DNA from 2 places in the Burkholderia mayonis genome. Region 2 is predicted to be linked to the other one. Evidence: riboswitches for the same ligand, from Rfam matches in the RefSeq annotation. Region 2 holds a riboswitch; the other holds the start of a gene.
What was found. A riboswitch is a leader RNA that binds a small molecule or an ion and turns the genes downstream of it on or off. The one in region 2 is predicted to bind cobalamin.
Positions count from the first base shown of each region.

Region 1: linked by a shared signal. The riboswitch ahead of WS70_RS05305 (TonB-dependent receptor domain-containing protein) and the one ahead of WS70_RS08975 (HoxN/HupN/NixA family nickel/cobalt transporter) in region 2 are both predicted to bind cobalamin.

Region 1 is NZ_CP013386.1:1,056,974-1,060,317, forward strand. Features, by position in the region: RNA gene ssrS (6S RNA) at 1-162, opposite strand, end outside; gene WS70_RS05295 (cell division protein ZapA) at 245-559, opposite strand; gene WS70_RS05300 (hypothetical protein) at 556-906, opposite strand; cobalamin riboswitch at 1,110-1,371, shown strand; gene WS70_RS05305 (TonB-dependent receptor domain-containing protein) at 1,440-3,344, shown strand, end outside.
Region 2 is NZ_CP013386.1:1,811,647-1,814,990, forward strand. Features, by position in the region: gene WS70_RS08960 (cobyrinate a,c-diamide synthase) at 1-96, opposite strand, end outside; gene cobO (cob(I)yrinic acid a,c-diamide adenosyltransferase) at 101-703, opposite strand; gene WS70_RS08970 (cobalamin biosynthesis protein) at 762-1,172, opposite strand; cobalamin riboswitch at 1,330-1,561, opposite strand; cobalamin riboswitch at 1,652-1,910, shown strand; gene WS70_RS08975 (HoxN/HupN/NixA family nickel/cobalt transporter) at 2,198-3,259, shown strand; gene cobW (cobalamin biosynthesis protein CobW) at 3,317-3,344, shown strand, end outside.

The sequences.
Region 1 (3,344 bases), 750 kb from region 2:
TAGGCCGGCATCCTGAACCTGAGGTTCAGAATTGGTCGCAGTTAGCAGCACTTCGGGTACATCAGACAGAGTGACGCGCGCGCCCGTGCTACAAATTTCCGCAACCGTGCACATGGCATTGGTTCAAGGAATATATGACCTTGGCGAACCAGGCAGGGAAGCTGACTTAACTGTTCGAATCACCTTTGAATTCAGCAGCTTGACCACGATAGATCAAGCATTGGCCGAACCTGGTGAAACTTGCTTACTGCACCTCGTGCTGTGCGAGCACTGCACCGAGCTGTTCATTCATTTGGCGCATTGTACGCCGGATTTCTTCCGCAGGGAACGCTTCTCCGTGACGCACGCTCTGTTGCAGCCTCAGCAATTCCGACGCGAGCGACAGCGCCGCCATCACGGCGATGCGATCGGTGCCGCGCACCGAGCTGTTCGCTCGGATCTTCGACATTTCCGCGTCGACGCGCGCGACCGCTTCGAGGAGCGCCGCTTCGGTTTCGGGCGAGCAGGCGAGACGATACGCCTGGCCGAGAATCGATACTTCGATCTGCTTGGCGCTCATGCATGTTCTCCGTGGCCGGTCGTGCCTTCGCCTTCATCGCTCGCCTGCGGCGCGAGCAGGTCGAGCTGGTTTTCCGCATCCGGCACGCTTTTCGTGCGCGGCAATTTTTCGAGGATCGCGTTGAGCTTCACCTGCGCGTCGTCGATCTTCGCCGACAGCGTGTCGCGTTCCGCCGCGAGCGCGTTGCGCTCGTCGCGTAGTTGCTCGAGTTCCGCGCGCAGCGTTTCCGCCTCCGTGCGCAATTGCGCGACCTGCTCCTCGAGCGCGAGCCGTTCCGCTTGATGGCGTTGATTCAGCGCGATCAGGCGGCCGATGTTTTGAGATAGGGTTTCGAGTTCGTTGAGCATCTGCTGCGTCCTCTAAAGACCGAGCATTTTAGCGCGGAATAAACGACATTCCGATATCTGTAACGTTTCTAGACGTAACACCCCCGCTTCTCGCCGCGAAATCGTCTTCGTCGTTCGTTGATGCCGATCTGTTTATCGGCATGCGCGGCGAGGTTTCTTGCGCTGCGTCGTCGCGTTTCCTTGACGCTGCCGCGCGCGCGCTCCTAAACTGGCGCCGCCTCGGTGCTCGCGCGCTTCGCGCGCGGTTAAACGGGAAGCAGGGCGCGACGTCCGCCAGGACCGAGCCAACCTGCGCTGCCCCCGCAACGGTAAGCGATCGCATCGGTTCCGATGCAAGCCGCACTCTCGATGCGTCGGCCCGGCCTCTTCGGCCGGCCGCCGACCCTGTGCCACTGCGCTTCGCGCGCGGGAAGGCGAGGCGGTGACGTCGTCAGCCCGGATACCGGCCAAGGCGGGGAGACGGGCGCGCCCGTCTCCGTGATGCCGGGGCCTGCGGGGAAGCGGGCGCCGCAGTGGCTCAACAGGATGCCTTCATGCGAACCCCTCTCGCCCGCGCAGCGCTCGCCGCTCTGTCCGGGTTGCCGTGCGTCGCGCTTGCGCAAGGCGACGCGTCCGTTTCGTCATCGTCATCGTTTTCGCCCGCTTCTTCAGTCTTGCCTGCGCCGTCCGCAGCTTCCGCGTCTTCTGCTTCTTCGGCATCTGCTTTGGCCGCGCAGCTCGCGCCGATCGTCGTCACCGCGCAGCGCGGGCCGCAGACGCTCGCCGACGCGATCCCGCAAACGACGCTCTTCGATGCGCAGGACATCGCCGACAGCGGCGCGACCGATCTGCCCGGCCTGCTCGCGCTCGCGCCCGGCGCACAGATCGTGCGCAACGGCGGGCCGGGCGCAAGCGCAAGCCTCTTTCTGCGCGGCGCACAGCCGACGCAATCGCTCGTGCTTATCGACGGCGTGCGTGTCGATTCGGCGAGTCTCGGGCAGGCGCAGATCAGTCAGCTTCCGCTCGACCAGATCGAGCGCGTCGAAGTGGTGAACGGCAATGTGTCGTCGCTGTATGGGTCCGGCGCCATCGGCGGCGTCGTGCAGGTGTTCACGAAGCGCGGCGGCAATCATCCGCCGCGCTTCGATTTCTCGGCGAGCTACGGCAGCTATCACACGCAGACGCAGAGCGCAGGCGTGTCGGGCCGGCTCGACCAGGACGGAAAGACGACGTTCAGCGTGTCGCTCGCGCGCTTCAAGACCGACGGATTCTCGTCGCTCGATCCCGCGCTCAAGCCGCAAGCGAATCCGAACGCGAACGGCTATCTGAACGAGAGCGCGTCCGCTTCGCTCAGGCACGCGTTCAGCGACAAGTGGGATGCGGGCGTCACGTACTTCCAGGCGAACGGCAAGAACAGCTTCGACGACGCATTTGGCGCGCCGACCGATCTGAACGATCTGTACAGCCGGGTCCAGCAGATGTCCGCGTTCGCGAACGGCCAGCTCACCGGCTGGTGGACGACGCGCGTGAACGTGTCGAGCGGCAAGGACCGCAGCCAGTCGGCGCTGAACGGCGCGTACACCGACCACTTCGACACCGACAACCGCCAGTACTCGTGGCAGAACGATTTCACGATTGCGCGCGGCCACAAGATCCAGGCGGGCTACGAGCGGCTCGACCAGTCGTTCGAATCGAACGTGTTCGCCGCACCCGAGCGCCACGTGAATTCCGGCTGGCTCGGCTACACCGGACGCATCGGCGACAGCCAGTTCCAGGCGAACGTGCGCCGCGACCACTACTCCGATTTCGGCGGCGCGAACAGCTACTATCTCGGCTACGGGCTCGACGTCACCGAGCGTTGGAAGGTGTCCGCGAGCTATTCGAGCGCGTTTCGCGCGCCGAGCTTCAACGATCTGTACTATCCGAACGCAGGCAATCCGTCGATCCGGCCCGAGCGCAGCCATTCGATCGAGGCGGCCGTGCAGTATGCGTCGGATGCGGTGGGCGTCGTGCGCGTTACTGCGTTTCAGACGCGCTACACGAACCTGATCGACTATCGTCCCGCCGCGAGCGGGCCCTACTATGTCGCGCAGAACGTCGGCCGCGCGAAAGTGCAGGGCGTCGAGGGTTCTTGGCAGGGGCATGTCGGCAAGACGGCCGTGCGGGTCGCGGCGACGCTGCAGAACCCGATCGACGAAACCGCCGGCGAGGATCTGACCCGGCGCGCGCGGCGCTTCGCGTCGGTCTCGGCGAATCGCTCGTTCGGCGGCTGGCGCGTCGGCGGCGAATGGTTCGTGAGCGGACCGCGCGACGATTACGGCAACCGCCTCGGCGGATACGGGATCGTCAATCTGTCAGCGCGCTACGACATCACGAAGTCGTGGTACGTGAGCGCGCGCATCGACAACCTGTTCGACAAGGACTACGAGCTTGCATATGCGTACAACACGCCGCGCCGC
Region 2 (3,344 bases):
GAGCCGCCGGTGATGGCGCGCGAGCGCCGCCGTCACCGACGTCTTGCCCTGGCCGGACGCGGCGGCGCTCACGAAGAGCGCGGGGCAGGCGGGCATCGCGTCAGAACTCCACGCCGCGCTGCGCCTTCACCCCTTGCTCCTTGTACGGATGCTTGACGATCCGCATCTCGGTGACGAGGTCGGCCGCGTCGACGAGCGCGTCGGGCGCGTGCCGGCCCGTCACGACGACGTGCAGCATCGGCGCGCGCGCGGCGATCGTCGCGAGCACCTCGTCGAGCGGCAGATATTCGTATTTGAGCACCGTGTTCAGCTCGTCGAGGATCACCATCCGGTAGTCGCCGCTCTCGATCATCCGGCGCGCCTCGTCCCAGCCCTTGCGGGCGGTCGCGACGTCGGCGTCGCGGTTCTGCGTGTTCCACGTGTAGCCGTCGCCCATCGTGACGAAGTCGCATTGCGCGTTCGCGCCGAGGAAATCGCGCTCGGACGTGTGCAGCGCGCCCTTGATGAACTGCACGACGCCGACCCGCATCCCGTGGCCGAGCATCCGCACGGCCATCCCGAACGCGGCCGTGCTCTTGCCCTTGCCGTTGCCGGTGTTGACGATCAGCAAGCCTTTCTCGACGGTCGCGGCCGCCTGTTTCTTCTCGTGGCCCGCGCGGCGGCGCTCGGCCATGCGTTGATGCGATTCGGAATCGGTTTTCATCGACTGGCGTCCTGTGAGTCGTGTGGTTCGTGGATCGGAAGACGGGGCGCGGCGCGCGTCACAGCGGACCGGCGAGCGCCGCCGTCACGCCGTCGAGCGCGAGCTTGCGCACGACGAGCGCGCCGTTCGGCGCGGCGAGGAGCGCGCACGGCTCGCAGACGCCGTCGACGCCGAACCGCCCGCGCGCGGCGGCCGAAGGCGGCGTGCCGGCCGCAAACGGCGTTGCGCGCGCTGCGCGCGCGATCTGCGCGGCGATCTCGTCGCGCGAGAACGCGGCGAGCGGCCAGCCGTGGCGCGCGCAGCATTCGACGAGGCCCGGCTCGTGCGCTTTCGCGTCGAGCGTCGCGACGACGCCGACGTCGGCGAGCGACGCATGCGGCAGATGCGCGAGCGCGGCGCGGATCGCGGCCTCGATCGCATCGGCGGGCCGTCCCGCGCGGCAGCCGATGCCGAGCGCGACGCGCATCATCGGGCGGCCGCGCGAGAGGGGCGGGCGCGCGGGTTCCGGCGGCGTGAGTCGGATGGAATCATGTGGTCTCGGCAGTCGACGTCCGGCTTGCCAGCCGGTGCGCCATGCGTTGCGCGCCCGGTTCCGTCCCTCGCGGGACCGGGCGTTCGGCGAGCGCGGCTCGCCCCCTGCGTCGGCCGGTATCCGGGCTGACCGCTTGCCATCCCGCCGCCTTCCCGTCCGTGGCGAGGACAGTGGCGCAATGGCGGAATGCGCGAACGCGGCGTGCGCGTCGCAGGCGGCGTACCGTTGCGAGGACAGCACAGGCTGCGCGGGCTGGCCGCTTCCTGTTTCCCGTTTGACTGAGCGCGCGATCGCGCGCTCGGGCACCGAACGCGCGCATACGATAGCACAGCGCCGACCGCGCGAGGGCGGCATGCGGAGGGCGCGCCGCGCCCGCGCCGCCTTTTGTCCGCCTTGACGCGCTGCGCCCGCGCGCCTACACTCGCTCGCGTTTTGGTGCTCGCGTGCGGGTTCTGTCGCACGCAGTTAAACGGGAAGCAGGGAGCGTCGCCGCGTCGCGGTCCGCCAACCTGCGCTGCCCCCGCAACGGTAAGCGAATGCATCGCGCGAGCGATGCGGCGCCGGCTTCTCCGCATGCCCGCCGGCATGCGCGGCCAACCACTGGACGCATTGTGTCCGGGAAGGTGAAGCGGCGTTTTCGTCAGCCCGGATACCGGCCGAGACGCAGGGTCTGTTCGCCGATCGAGCGCATGCGCCGCGCGACAGCGAGCGGTCCCGGGGTTCAGCGCCGCGGGGATGCGGCGTGTCGTCCACGGCTTCATCGCGTCGCTTGCCGCCGCTGTGTGGCTCGTCCCCGTCCGATGCCGCGTGCTTCGGCCCGCGTCGCGCGCATGTCGCGAGCGCGCGCCGGCGCGCCGCACGCATGGGCGAACGACGGGCCGGGCGGGCAGCATGCGCATCGCGCGCGATGTCGCGCGTGTTGGCATTCTTCTTGTTTGTCGACCGTTCGCAAAGGGAGCGCCATGCTCAAATCGTTTCTCCGCCTCTTCAACGACAGTCCCGCCGAGCTGCGCGGGAAGATCGTCGGCATCTACGCGCTGCTGATCGCATTCAACGTCGGCGCATGGATCTGGGCGTTCGCCGCGTTCCACGGCCAGCCGGTGCTGCTCGGCACCGCGCTGCTCGCGTACACGTTCGGGCTGCGCCACGCGGTCGACGCCGACCACATCGCCGCGATCGACAACGTCACGCGCAAGCTGATGCACGAGCGCAAGAATCCGCTCGGCGCGGGGCTCTTCTTCTCGCTCGGCCATTCGACGGTCGTGATCCTGATGACGGTCGCGGTCGCGCTGACGGCGGCGACGCTCGCCGCGCGCTTCGAAGGGATGAAGGCGTGGGGCGGCGTGATCGGCACGAGCGTGTCGGCGTTCTTCCTGCTCGTGCTCGCGTTCGCGAACCTGCTGATCCTGATCTCCGTATACCGGACGTTCCGCGCGGTGCGGCGCGGCGAGCCGCTCGTCGAGCAGGATCTCGACATCCTGCTCAACCAGCGCGGTTTCTTCGCGCGGATCTTCCGGCCGCTGTTCGCGATCGTGTCGCGCAGCTGGCATCTGTATCCGATCGGCTTTCTGTTCGGCCTGGGCTTCGACACCGCGACCGAGATCGCGCTGTTCGGCATCTCGGCCACGCAGGCGCACGGCGGCCTGTCGTTCTGGTCCGTGATGGCGCTGCCGATCCTCTTCACCGCGGGGATGACGCTCGTCGACACGACGGACGGCATCATGATGATGGGCGCGTACCGCTGGGCGTTCGTGCGGCCGATCCGCAAGATCTACTACAACATGACGATCACGTTCGTGTCGGTGCTCGTCGCCGTCGTGATCGGCGGAATCGAGGCGCTCGCGCTGATCGGCGACAAGCTCGCGCTCAAGGGCGGCCTGTGGGACTTCGCCGCGATGGCGGCCGAGCATTTCGGCATCCTCGGCTATTTCGTGATCGGCCTGTTCGTCGCGAGCTGGGCCGTGTCGGCGCTCATCTACCGGATCAAGCGCTACGACGACATCGACGTGACGATCTCCGCGTGAGCCGCGCGCATCCGTGACCGCTTCCCCATTGACCCGACACCGACCAACGGAATACCCATGCAAATGCGCAAAATCCCCGTGACGA